DNA from 4 places in the Anoxybacillus sp. CHMUD genome. Region 3 is predicted to be linked to each of the others. Evidence: riboswitches for the same ligand, from Rfam matches in the RefSeq annotation. Region 3 holds a riboswitch; each other region holds the start of a gene.
The links. Region 3 has a riboswitch for S-adenosylmethionine ahead of mtnK (S-methyl-5-thioribose kinase). Riboswitches for the same ligand answer to the same signal wherever they lie in the genome.

Region 1: linked by a shared signal. The riboswitch ahead of metK (methionine adenosyltransferase) and the one ahead of mtnK (S-methyl-5-thioribose kinase) in region 3 are both predicted to bind S-adenosylmethionine.
Region 2: linked by a shared signal. The riboswitch ahead of ETB99_RS02740 (bifunctional homocysteine S-methyltransferase/methylenetetrahydrofolate reductase) and the one ahead of mtnK (S-methyl-5-thioribose kinase) in region 3 are both predicted to bind S-adenosylmethionine.
Region 4: linked by a shared signal. The riboswitch ahead of ETB99_RS13575 (methionine biosynthesis PLP-dependent protein) and the one ahead of mtnK (S-methyl-5-thioribose kinase) in region 3 are both predicted to bind S-adenosylmethionine.

The regions. Positions count from the first base shown of each region.
Region 1 covers NZ_SDLG01000009.1:67,115-70,263, forward strand. Annotated here, with positions in the region: gene metK (methionine adenosyltransferase) at 1-1,195, opposite strand, end outside; SAM riboswitch class I at 1,316-1,424, opposite strand; gene pckA (phosphoenolpyruvate carboxykinase (ATP)) at 1,598-3,149, shown strand, end outside.
Region 2 covers NZ_SDLG01000003.1:56,478-59,626, reverse strand. Annotated here, with positions in the region: gene metH (methionine synthase) at 1-158, opposite strand, end outside; gene ETB99_RS02740 (bifunctional homocysteine S-methyltransferase/methylenetetrahydrofolate reductase) at 151-1,998, opposite strand; SAM riboswitch class I at 2,068-2,169, opposite strand; gene ETB99_RS02735 (YajQ family cyclic di-GMP-binding protein) at 2,260-2,751, opposite strand; gene ETB99_RS02730 (BMP family lipoprotein) at 2,919-3,149, shown strand, end outside.
Region 3 covers NZ_SDLG01000019.1:37,544-40,692, reverse strand. Annotated here, with positions in the region: gene ETB99_RS11675 (pyridoxal phosphate-dependent aminotransferase) at 1-506, opposite strand, end outside; gene ETB99_RS11670 (carbon-nitrogen family hydrolase) at 603-1,397, shown strand; SAM riboswitch class I at 1,485-1,584, shown strand; gene mtnK (S-methyl-5-thioribose kinase) at 1,657-2,826, shown strand; gene mtnA (S-methyl-5-thioribose-1-phosphate isomerase) at 2,834-3,149, shown strand, end outside.
Region 4 covers NZ_SDLG01000027.1:13,020-16,168, reverse strand. Annotated here, with positions in the region: gene metC (cystathionine beta-lyase) at 1-612, opposite strand, end outside; gene ETB99_RS13575 (methionine biosynthesis PLP-dependent protein) at 616-1,719, opposite strand; SAM riboswitch class I at 1,792-1,899, opposite strand; gene ETB99_RS13570 (cupin domain-containing protein) at 2,014-2,493, opposite strand; gene ETB99_RS13565 (DODA-type extradiol aromatic ring-opening family dioxygenase) at 2,616-3,149, shown strand, end outside.

The DNA.
Region 1 (3,149 bases), on a different contig from region 3:
ACTGTAACGCTTGTTGTTTTAACGCTTCCGCTTTATCTGTACGCTCCCAAGGAAGATCAATGTCCGTGCGACCGAAGTGACCATAAGCTGCTGTTTGCTTATAAATCGGGCGACGGAGATCGAGCATTTTAATAATGCCTGCTGGGCGAAGGTCGAAGTTGTTGCGCACCACTTCAATTAATACATCCTCAGATACTTTGCCTGTGCCGAACGTGTCGATTGAGATCGATACAGGTTGCGCCACACCGATCGCATATGCTAATTGCACTTCACATTTATCCGCAAGACCTGCTGCGACAATGTTTTTCGCTACGTAACGAGCCGCATATGCTGCCGAGCGATCTACTTTCGTTGGGTCTTTTCCTGAGAAAGCCCCACCGCCGTGACGAGCATAACCACCGTAAGTGTCAACGATAATTTTGCGTCCTGTTAACCCTGCGTCACCTTGTGGACCACCGATGACGAAACGACCTGTTGGGTTAATGAAATATTTTGTGTTTTCATCGATCAACTCCGCTGGAACGACAGGTTGAATGACATGTTCTTTAATGTTGCGCACAATTTGATCTTGCGTAATTTCTGGATGATGTTGTGTGGAAACAACGATCGTATCAATGCGTACAGGTTTGCCGTTTTCATCATACTCTACTGTCACTTGCGTTTTTCCGTCCGGGCGTAAGTATGGTAAAATGTCTTCTTTACGCACTTCTGCTAAACGGCGCGCAAGTTTATGGGCAAGTGAAATTGGAAGCGGCATAAGCTCTTTCGTTTCGTTGCACGCAAAACCAAACATTAATCCTTGGTCTCCTGCACCGATCGCTTCGATTTCTTCATCTGTCATTTGTCCTTCACGAGCTTCTAACGCTTTATCAACACCCATCGCAATATCTGGAGATTGTTCATCAATGGATGTTAATACGGCGCACGTATCTGCGTCAAAACCGTATTTTGCACGCGTATAGCCAATTCCACGAATCGTTTCACGGACAATTTTCGGAATGTCTACATATGTAGATGTTGTAATTTCTCCGCTCACTAAAACAAGTCCTGTTGTTACACTCGTTTCGCACGCAACACGCGCATTTGGATCATTTGCTAAAATCGCATCTAAAATCGCATCGGAAATTTGGTCACAAATTTTATCCGGATGCCCTTCCGTTACAGATTCAGATGTAAACAGACGACGTTTAGGCATTCAAACATTCCTCCTCAGTATAATGACAAATGATACGGTACTCATCCCTCTTATTATGGTCTATCGTGAAAAAAACCTTTCCCTCAGAGGAAAGGTTTTTGCATTTGTCTGCGCCTTTCACTCTTATCGTTCAAGGGCGTTCCCTTGCCACAGGTTAGCACCTTTTCACGTATGTGACGGTTGCTGGGTTTCATCGGGCCTGTCTCCCTCCACCAACTCGGGATAAGAGTATCCGTTCATTTCAGCATCATACCACATCCGTACGAAACGAGTCAACGTTTTTCTATATGGATTATTTTGAAATTAAACTGAAGAAAAATACAATAATTAGTATGGACTATTTATCAAAATGTGTTATACTTTTTACATAAAGATAAATCAAACAAAGGTAGGTTTTGTCCAATGAATTCCATTGAACTGACAAACAAATTATCAACACTCTTACAAAGGGATGGGGTTTTTCATAACTTATCTGTACCACGACTAGTAGAAAAAGTACTAACTCGGAAAGAAGGCATCCTAACTTCATCAGGAGCAATTTGTGCAACAACTGGAAAATATACAGGCCGTTCTCCAAAGGATAAATATATTGTCGAAGAACCGTCTGTGAAACATAAAATTGATTGGGGAACTGTCAATCAACCTATTTCTGAAGAGGTATTTGATAAGCTTTACAACAAAGTGATCGATTATTTAATGACAAAAGAAGAACTATTTGTATTTAATGGCTTTGCAGGCGCAGATCCAGCTTATCGTTTGCCGATTCAAGTGGTCAACGAATTTGCTTGGCATAACTTATTTGCTCATCAATTGTTCATTCGTCCAACAGCGGAAGAATTACAAACACATGAACCACAATTTACAGTCATTTCTGCACCAACATTTAAAGCTGATCCATCTATTGACGGCACGCGCTCAGAAACGTTTATTATCATCTCATTCGAGCGCCGCACTGTACTAATTGGTGGAACAGAATATGCTGGTGAAATGAAAAAATCCATTTTCTCTGTCATGAACTTTTTATTGCCAGAACAAGGAATCTTCCCGATGCACTGTTCAGCAAACGTCGGTCAAGAAGGTGATGTCGCGCTCTTTTTCGGTTTATCTGGTACAGGAAAAACAACGCTTTCTGCTGATCCAAACCGTCGCCTAATTGGCGATGACGAGCACGGTTGGTCAAACAACGGTGTTTTTAATATTGAAGGTGGATGTTATGCCAAATGCATTAACTTATCACGTGAAAAAGAGCCACAAATTTTTGATGCGATTCGCTTCGGCTCTGTATTAGAAAACGTCATCGTTGACCCAGACACGCGCATACCAAACTATGACGATGCAACATTAACTGAAAATACGCGCGCAGCATATCCGCTCGAAGCGATGGATAATATCGTGCAGCCGAGCGTTGCTGGCCATCCGCATACAATCGTCTTTTTAACAGCAGATGCGTTCGGCGTATTGCCGCCAATTAGTAAATTAACGAAAGAACAAGCAATGTACCATTTCTTAAGCGGCTATACGAGCAAATTAGCGGGCACAGAACGCGGAGTGACAGCGCCGGAAGCAACATTTTCTACATGCTTCGGTTCACCGTTTTTACCGCTTCCTGCAACGCGTTACGCAGACATGCTTGGTCAAAAAATTGACGCCCACGGTGTTCAAGTGTTTTTAGTAAACACCGGTTGGACTGGTGGTGGATACGGCGTTGGTGAACGAATGAAGCTATCGTATACACGCGCGATGGTAAAAGCAGCGTTAGAAGGAGAATTAAACAACGTAGAAACCGTTCAAGATCCTATTTTCGGTCTTCATATCCCGCTTCACGTTCCCGGTGTGCCTGATGAAGTGTTACAACCGAAAAGCACATGGGCAGATCAGGAAGCATATGAACAAAAAGCAAAAGAGCTTGCGGCGAAGTTCCGGGAAAACTTTAAAAAATTCACAAACGTTGATC
Region 2 (3,149 bases), on a different contig from region 3:
ATGACATGAGGGGCGGTGAGCGTTAAATATTCGTTACATCCTTCGTACGCTTCCCCGCCAAAATCGTCCGCCGTTAAATTGGCCGCTTGAATCATCGTCCCCATCGCGCCGTCAATAATTAAAATTTTTTTCTCAAGCTGTGCAAATAAACTAGCCATAGTAAACCGTCCTTTCTTTTGCGAGCCGTTCTTTTTCATGAATGTAGCGAACGAGTTCGACTGTCATGTCGTAGCGTAAAAACGGTGTAATTAAATAAATGCCTTGGAATAAATCGAATGCTGCGTCGATAAGCGATTTGGCGATTGCCAATCCTTCTTTTGTTGCTTGAATCGGGTCGTTGGCGCAAGCGGCCATGCGAGCGCGAATGTCATCAGACAATGTAATGCCCGGCACTTCATGGTGTAAAAAGTCGGCGTTGCGCGCGCTTGTCAAAGGCATAATGCCGATGTAAATCGGTGTTGATAAATGCTTTGTCGCTTCATAGACGTCTTCAATTTGTTTTTCGCTATAAAGCGGCTGTGTTAAAAAATAATGGGCACCACATTCAATTTTTTTCTCGAGCCGTTTCACCGCTTTATCTAAATGGCGCACGTTCGGGTTAAAGGCAGCGGCGATCGAAAAGTTCGTTTTTTGTCCGAGCGGTTTGCCCGAATACGAAAGCCCTTCGTTAAATTGCCGAATTAACGAAATAAGGTCAAATGACGATAAATCGTATACGGACGTTGCCCCCGGAAAGTCGCCGACTTTCGATGGATCGCCGGTTAAAGCAAGCACATCGGTCATGCCGAGCGTATGAAGCCCCATTAAATGTGACTGTAGGCCGATTAAGTTGCGATCGCGGCATGTAATGTGAATGAGCGGGCGCATGTTCAGTTGTTGTTTGACGATCGTTCCGACAGCGACGTTGCTAATGCGTGGTGTCGCCAGCGAGTTGTCGGCGAGCGTTAGCGCATCAATATGTGCTTCTTTTAACGCTTTTGCGCCTTCTAAAAATTTCGTTAAGCCGAGTTTTTTCGGCGGGTCAAGCTCGACGATAATTGACCGACGCATGCGCGCGATGTCAGCTAGGGAAGGTGCAGATGTTTGTTCCGCTTCTTGCACGACGATTGTATGCCGTTGTTTCACTTTTTTTTCATATACAGGTGTGCGGTCAGAAAGGGCGCGAGCGATGGCGGCAATATGTTTTGGCGTTGTGCCGCAACAGCCGCCGATGAGGCGCACCCCTTGATCGCGAAACGCACGAGCGGTTTCTTCAAAATATTGTTCGCTCGTTTCGTAAACGAATCGCCCGTCGCGATATTGCGGCAAGCTTGCGTTTGGGTATACAGATAAAAAGGCGCGCGATGGAATCGGCACTTCTTCAAGCGAGCGCAACATATGATATGGGCCGAGATGGCAGTTTAAGCCGACGACATCGGCGCCAAGCTGTTCGAGTTGATACAGCGCATCTGCAAGCGGCATGCCATGTTGTAAGACGCCAATGTCGTGCAATGTGACGTGGGCGATGATCGGCAACGTTGTTTCTTGGCGAGCGATGGACAGAACAGTTTGCAATTCTTCAAAATCGTAATACGTTTCAAGTAAAAGCCCATCAACATTTTCGTTTAACAAGACGTACAGCTGTTCACGAAACGTTCGTTTCACTTCTTCAAGGGAAATCGTACTTTTGTTTGTGCTGCGCAATCCTCCGATCGTACCGAGCACGTAGGCGCGTCCTTTTGCGGCTTGTTTCGCAAGACTGACCGCTGCTTCGTTTATTTTTTTTACGTCATCTTGTAGCCCGTAACGCGCCAGTTTGACGTAGTTAGCGCCGTATGTGTTCGTTTGAATGATTTCAGCACCTGCATCAATATACGCTTCATGAATATGAACGATTTCTTCAGGTTTTGTGACGTTTAATTCTTCAAAACAACGATCGATGCCGTGTGCATATAATAACGTGCCCATCGCTCCGTCCGCGATGACGATGCGTTCTTTTAAGTCATTTAACAATCCCACGTCCATTCCTCCATTTCTCCGTTTAAAGTAAAAAAGTCTTCCTCATAAGAAGAAGACGTGAAGCGCTCCTTCTTATCTTCCAAGCGAATCGCTTGCTGGACTTAGCACCTTGACGATCGTCAGGTTGCTGAAGGTTCATCGGGCCAGTCCCTCCCCTTCTCTCGATAAGACGTTGTATGAAGTTATTCATAAATGTAACTGATTTTTTAGAAATATTCAACTATTTTTAATTAGAAAAGAAAAAGAAGGCAGCGCGCCTTCTTAACGGTAGTTGACGAATTGGACGTCGATCGGTAAATCTGCTTCGCGAATCGCGGCGATTACTTTTTGCAAATCGTCTTTACTTTTGCCGCTGACGCGAATTTGGTCTTCTTGAATTTGACTTTTTACTTTTAACCCTGTATTTTTAATGATTGTGTTAATTTTTTTCGCGTTGTCTTTGTCGATGCCTTGAACGAGTTTCGCACGCTGGCGCACCGTTCCGCCAGACGCAGCTTCCACTTTTCCGTATTGAATGTTTTTTGTAGGGACGCCACGTTTAATAAGTTTGCCGATGAGCACATCTTTCAGTTGTTCAAGCTTAAATTCATCGTCAGAAATGAGAATAAGCTCATCTTTTTCAAGCGAAATGTCGCTTTTGCTCCCTTTAAAGTCGTAGCGGTTTTGAATTTCTTTTAACGCGATGTTGACGGCGTTTGTGACTTCCGACAAATCGACTTTTGACACGATATCAAATGAACTTTCTTTTGACATATTGATCACCTCGGCATAAATTCGTTGTGTTTCCATTATAGTCGATTGTTGGCATACGAACAACTTTACAAAATTTTTATATATAAAAAGTAAACAAAACGTCGAACGATGTCGATATAATAAATGAAGTGAGATTTAATCGAATAGTAAGGAGATGAGGAAATTTTATGAAAAAAGTATTTTCACTCATCGTGGCAATCGTTTTGCTCGTTGCCGCAGGGTGTTCACAAACGAGTTCCTTTCAACCGAAAGAGCGAATAAAAGTGGGCATTATGTTGTCGGACGTCGGACTCGGTGATCAATCGTTTAGCGATTCGGCGTTTAAAGGATTGATGAAGGCGCGTGATGAACTTGGCGTCTTTTTTGATTATCGCGAGTTAAAAGAAACGGGAACGTAT
Region 3 (3,149 bases):
GCCTTGCGAACGACATCTTTGTTTAGCTCCTCGTAATTAGGTAAAAAGCCGTTTTCCGCCCGTAGCGGCATCATTTCCATGCGCGCCCGCGCAAGCACGACCCCCGACCAATAGTCTGGATAACCGGGATCAGGAACGAGCACAACATCGCCCGGATTTAATAAGCAAAGCGGCATTTCAACAAGCCCTGCTTTTCCGCCAAACAAAATAGCGACTTCTTTTTCAGGATCAATCGTCACGCCATACTCGCGTTTATAAAACGTCGCGACTGCTTCTTTCAAAAACGAATAGCCGCGAAATGGTGAATATTTATGATACATAGGCTTTGCTACCGCCTGTTGCATCGCGCTTACAATGTGCGCTGGTGTCGGCTGATCTGGATTTCCTTGTCCGAGATTAATGACATCATGTCCTTCGGCAATGACTGCGTTCACTTTTTGCACGAGCGAAGCAAAAAATTGCTTCGGAAGTTGCTGTAACAAGTTCGATTGCGGAAATGTTTTCATTTTTCACACCTACTTCACAAAAAGGTTGAAATTCTAGTCAAGAATCATATATCGTAAAAATCAAAATGTAAAGAAAATTTTTTTGAGGTGAATGAGATGAATATCGCTTGCGTACAAATGGACATTGCGTTTGGAGCACCGGAAAAAAATAAACAAACAGTCGTGCGCTACATGGAACAAATCGCGAAAGAAGCCGATGTCGTCGTTTTACCTGAACTATGGACGACAGGTTACGATTTAACGAGACTTGCTCATATTGCTGATGAAAACGGCGAACAAACGAAAGCGTTTCTTTCCGAACTTGCCCGCACGTATCATGTGCATATCGTCGGCGGATCGGTCGCGAAAAAAGTGGCGGACAACATAACGAATACGATGTATATCGTCCATCGAAACGGCGATGTCGTTTGTGAATATAGCAAACTTCATTTGTTTAAATTGATGGATGAGCATGTATATTTACAAGCGGGAGAAACGACCGGGCTATGTTCGCTCGATGAAACGACGTGTGCGGGGGTCATTTGTTATGACATTCGCTTTCCAGAATGGATTCGCGCGCATACGCTAAACGGTGCGGAAGTGTTATTTGTCGTTGCGGAATGGCCCCTTTCGCGCCTTCATCATTGGCGCACGTTATTAATGGCGCGAGCGATCGAAAATCAATGTTACGTCGTCGCGTGCAACCGTGCAGGATCAGACCCGAACAACACGTTTGCTGGGCATTCGATGATTATCGATCCGTGGGGAAATATTCTTGCAGAAGGAAGCGAACAAGAAACGGTCATCAAGGCAACGATCGACATAAGCGAAGTACAACGCGTACGCGCCCGCATCCCGATTTTTGCCGATCGTCGTCCAGACGTGTATAAAATTTTTGAAAAAAAAGATTGACAAACAAGCGAGAAGCGATGTATGATTCAAATCAAGCGAATTAACGAAACGTTTTCACTATTCAAAACATTCGAATAAAGATAAACACTCTTATCAAGAGCAGGTGGAGGGACGAGCCCGATGAAACCCGGCAACCGGCGATGACGCACGGTGCTAATTCTTGCAGCAGTAGGCTGAGAGATAAGAGGTGCGAAGCAAACTTCAAACCTCTTTCGTTCAGCGAAAGAGGTTTTTTATTTATGTCAAGGGGGGAATTCATATGTACGAACCGTTAACAGAACAAAAAGCGATCGCTCTCGCTGTCCGCTTAGGGCTATTTGACAACGATGCCCTTCTTTCTAGTCAAGAAATTGGTGATGGCAACTTAAATCTCGTCTTTCGCATCGTCAACGAACGCACAAACGACAGCATCATTATCAAACAAGCGCTACCGTATGCGAAAGTCGTCGGAGAAAGCTGGCCGCTCACATTAAAACGAGCGACAATTGAAAGCCAAGCGTTGCGCACATTCGCAAGCTACGTTCCTCACTATGTTCCGAAAGTGTACTATTCCGATGAGACTTTAGCGATTACGGTGATGGAAGATTTGTCGCATTTACAAATTGCACGTCGTGGACTGATCGAAGGAAAAACATTTCCGAAGCTTTCTGAACATATCGGCGAGTTTGTCGCGAAAACGGCGTTTTATACGTCTGATTTTGGCATGAATCAACAACAAAAAAAGAAGCTCGCCCAACAATTTACAAACCCTGAACTATGTAAAATTACGGAAGATCTCGTCTTTACCGACCCGTTTTTTGACCACGACACGAACAACTTTGAAGCAGAACTGCGCGCCGATGTCAAGCAGCTTTGGCAAGATGATGAACTCAAGCGCGAAGTAGCGAAATTGAAACGGCTCTTTTTAACAAAAGCAGACGTGTTGCTTCATGGCGACTTACATACCGGAAGCATATTCGCAAGCGACGATGACACGAAAGTAATTGATCCAGAATTTGCATTTTACGGTCCGATCGGCTTTGATTTAGGGAATTTTTTTGCCAATTTACTATTAAACGCCCTCGCTCGCCATGAAAGCGAATGCGAGCCGCTCTTTACACATATTGAAAAAACGTGGGACGTGTTTGTTCGCACATTTACAACATGTTGGCAAGAAAGCAACGAACCGTATGCGCGCGTTTCTTTCGTGCTCGACGACATCATGAACGATGCGCTCGTGGAAGCAATCGGCTTTGCTGGTTGCGAAGTCATTCGCCGCACGATCGGTTTAGCGCATGTGGCGGACCTCGATGAATTGCCGCTTGAACAACGGCTCGAAGCGAAACGCCATGCCCTTCGTCTCGGACGCGAGCTGATCGTCCATCGACACAATCTTCGTGTCGATGATTTCAAACGTCTCGTTGAACAAACCGCACATGTAAACAGCTAGGAGGAAAATGATGAAAGCAGTACAATGGCACGATACGCATATTACAATTTTAAACCAACAAGCGTTGCCTCATAAGACTGAATATTTAGAATTAAAAAATATAGAAGACGTGTGGGACGCGATCGTCACGTTAAAAGTGCGCGGGGCACCAGCGATCGGCATGACCGCTGCTTACGGATTAGCGCTTGCAGCCAAATTATATGAAACCGATGATTTAGCGACATTTCATACTAAACTAAAGCGCGATCGCGACTATTTAGCAAGCTCGCGTCCGACTGCCGTCAATTTATTTTGGGCGCTTGACCGGCTGATGAAAAGCGTCG
Region 4 (3,149 bases), on a different contig from region 3:
AATGACATCGCTATGACCTGCTAAAAATTTCGTTGCGCTATGCAAAACGACATCGACACCGAGATCAAGCGGACGCTGCAACAAAGGAGTCGCAAACGTATTATCTAAAAACGTCAAACAACCGTGCGCTTTCGCAAGCTTCACAACCCCACGAATATCTGTAATTTTCAAAAGCGGATTGGACGGCGTTTCCATATAAATGACTTTCGTATTTGGACGAATGTGACGTGCCACCGCATCTAAATCAGTCATATCAACAAACGTATGTTCAATGCCAAATCGGCTCAATACGTCCGTGATGATGCGATACGTTCCACCATATACGTCATCGGTAATCAGTACGTGATCGCCTTTTGACAACAATAAAAATGCCGTAGAAATGGCCGCCATGCCCGATGCGAACGCAAAACCGCTCACTCCACCTTCTAATTCCGCAATCGTTTCCTCAAGCGCCTCACGCGTCGGGTTGCCAGAACGGCTATAATCGTACTTGCCAAACGTATCAAAATCAAACTGATGAAACGTCGACGCATGATGAATCGGGACACTCACTGCCCCCGTTTGCGTATCAATTTGCCATTGATTGTGAACGAGCTTTGTTTGTATATCCACTTTTCACACCTCTTTCATACGCTGAAACGCTTGTGCTAAATCAGCAATTAAATCATCAGCGTGTTCAATACCGACCGAAAAACGTAACAAACGATTACATACCCCGTTGGCGATGCGAATATCCTCTGGAATATCCATATGTGTTTGCGTCGCGGGATACGTAATAAAACTTTCGACACCGCCTAAACTTTCCGCAAACGTAATCAGTTTTAAACTTCGTAAAAAGGTATTCACCCATTTTTCATCGCGCACGCGAAACGACAACATGCCGCCTCTTCCCGGATACAATACGTCCGTCACATCTTCATGTTCGACTAAAAATTTATATATCGCCTTTGCGTTTTGTTCGTGCTGACGCATGCGCAGCGCAAGCGTCTTCATGCCGCGAATTAACAGCCATGAATCAAACGGTGATAACACCGCACCGATGGCGTTATGATACATCGCGAGTTGCTCGCACAGCTCTTTTCCTTTGGCAACAATGAGCCCGGCAAGCACGTCGTTATGCCCGCCTAAATATTTCGTTGCGCTATGAATGACGATGTCCGCCCCTTTCGTTAATGGCTTTTGTAACACAGGGGTGTAAAACGTATTATCAACAATAAGAAGAAGCCCATATTGCTTCGCAAACGTTGCCACCGCTTCAATATCCGCCTCTTGCATGAGCGGATTTGTCGGCGTTTCTAAAAAAATCGCTTTCGTTTTGTCCGTCACATGCGCCTTTACCGCATCGAGATCGCGAAAATCGACGTATGTAAACGACAAACCGTATTTCTTCCACCCTTTTTCAAATAGCCGATACGTTCCGCCATATAAATCGGCCGAAACGAGGAAATGATCGCCGCTTTCAAACAACGCAAACAACGTTTGAATCGCCGCCATGCCTGAGCTACATGCAAACCCTTGATCCCCTTCTTCTAACTGCGCAATCGCCTCCTCGACAATACGTCTCGTCGGGTTGCCGGTTCGAATGTAATCGTACCCTGTCGATTGTCCGATTCCTTCATGACGATACGCCGTTGAAAAATATACTGGCGGATTGACCGTCCCCGTCGCTGTCTCGCTTCGATTTCCAATTTGCGCTAACCGTGTTTCGATATGACTCATTCGCTCTCTTCCTTTCTAAAAAAATAAAAGCCTTCAAAGAAGAAGGCTTTTTTGTCCATAGACAATCGCTTCTTCTTATCTTCCGAATTGAACGCCAATTCGCTGGATTTAGCACCTGACCGTTTCCGGCTGGTTGCTGAAGCTTCATCGGGCCAGTCCCTCCGCTTCTCTCGATAAGAACGCAAAACAATATCGAATTTTCTGATTTTTAATTAATGTATCTTATTTTCCGAAAAATTGCAACTATTTTTTATCCTTTTCCAACACGTGAGGGCTTCCCCCAAGTCTTTTCTCTCATTCCGCCGCAAGAGCATCGGCTTTTGTCGGATGGACGGTACCCGCTGGATGTTGTGGCGGTGCATAGATGGAATACAATTTTAGCGGAACGTTTCCAATATTTATTACATTATGCCACGTTCCAGCAGGGACAAAAATAGCAGAGCCGTCGCCCACTCGTCTTTCAAACGTTAGCTCGTTTTTCTTTTTCCCCATCCGTACAATCCCTTCGCCTTGTTCAATACGTAAAAATTGATCCACGCCCGGATGAATTTCTAAACCAATATCCTCCCCGACACGCAAGCTCATTAACGTCGCTTGTAAATGCGAACCTGTCCATATCGTCGTACGAAACATATTGTTTCGTTTCGTCGCTTCTTCAATTTGAATGACAAACGGGTTCGGTCCGTAATCTTTCGTATATTCCCTCGGAAGCGGATAAGGCATGATCGGATATGGATACATTGGATACACGTAATGCGGATAGTAATAATACATGTTCTCACCTCTTTTTCATATTCATCGTCATGTTATGCACAACTGCCCGACCATGCGCCTCACATGCAAAAATCGACAAATCAGAAATATATATGGTACACTGGAGAAAAAGGAGTGAGATAATGAAAGCACCTGCTTTATTTCTTGCGCATGGATCACCGATGTTAGCGATTGAAGATAGCGCATATACATCGTTTTTAACAACGCTCGGAAAACAGATGCATCCAAAAGCTATCGTCGTCTTTACTGCACATTGGATGACACGCCAACCGACCGTTTCGTCGATCGCTGGAACGTATGAGATGATTTATGACTTTTCCGGCTTCCCACGTGAATTGTACGAAGTAACTTATGCTGCACAAGGTTCAGTCGAATGGGCAAAACGCGTCCAACATCATCTGAAGCACGTCTCCCCCATCGTCAATATCGACGAGAAGCGCGGACTTGACCACGGCTCATGGGTATTGTTAAGCCGACTATTTCCAAAAGCAAACGTTCCAATTATTCAGGCATCCGTTGTTCCTTCGTGGACACCAAAGCAGCTATTTCAACTTGGTAAAGCGTTACGCCCGTTGCGTGACGAAGGTGTCATGATCATCGGTAGTGGTGGCACAGTGCATAATTTAATGGCGCTTCGTTGGGAAGAACGAACAAAA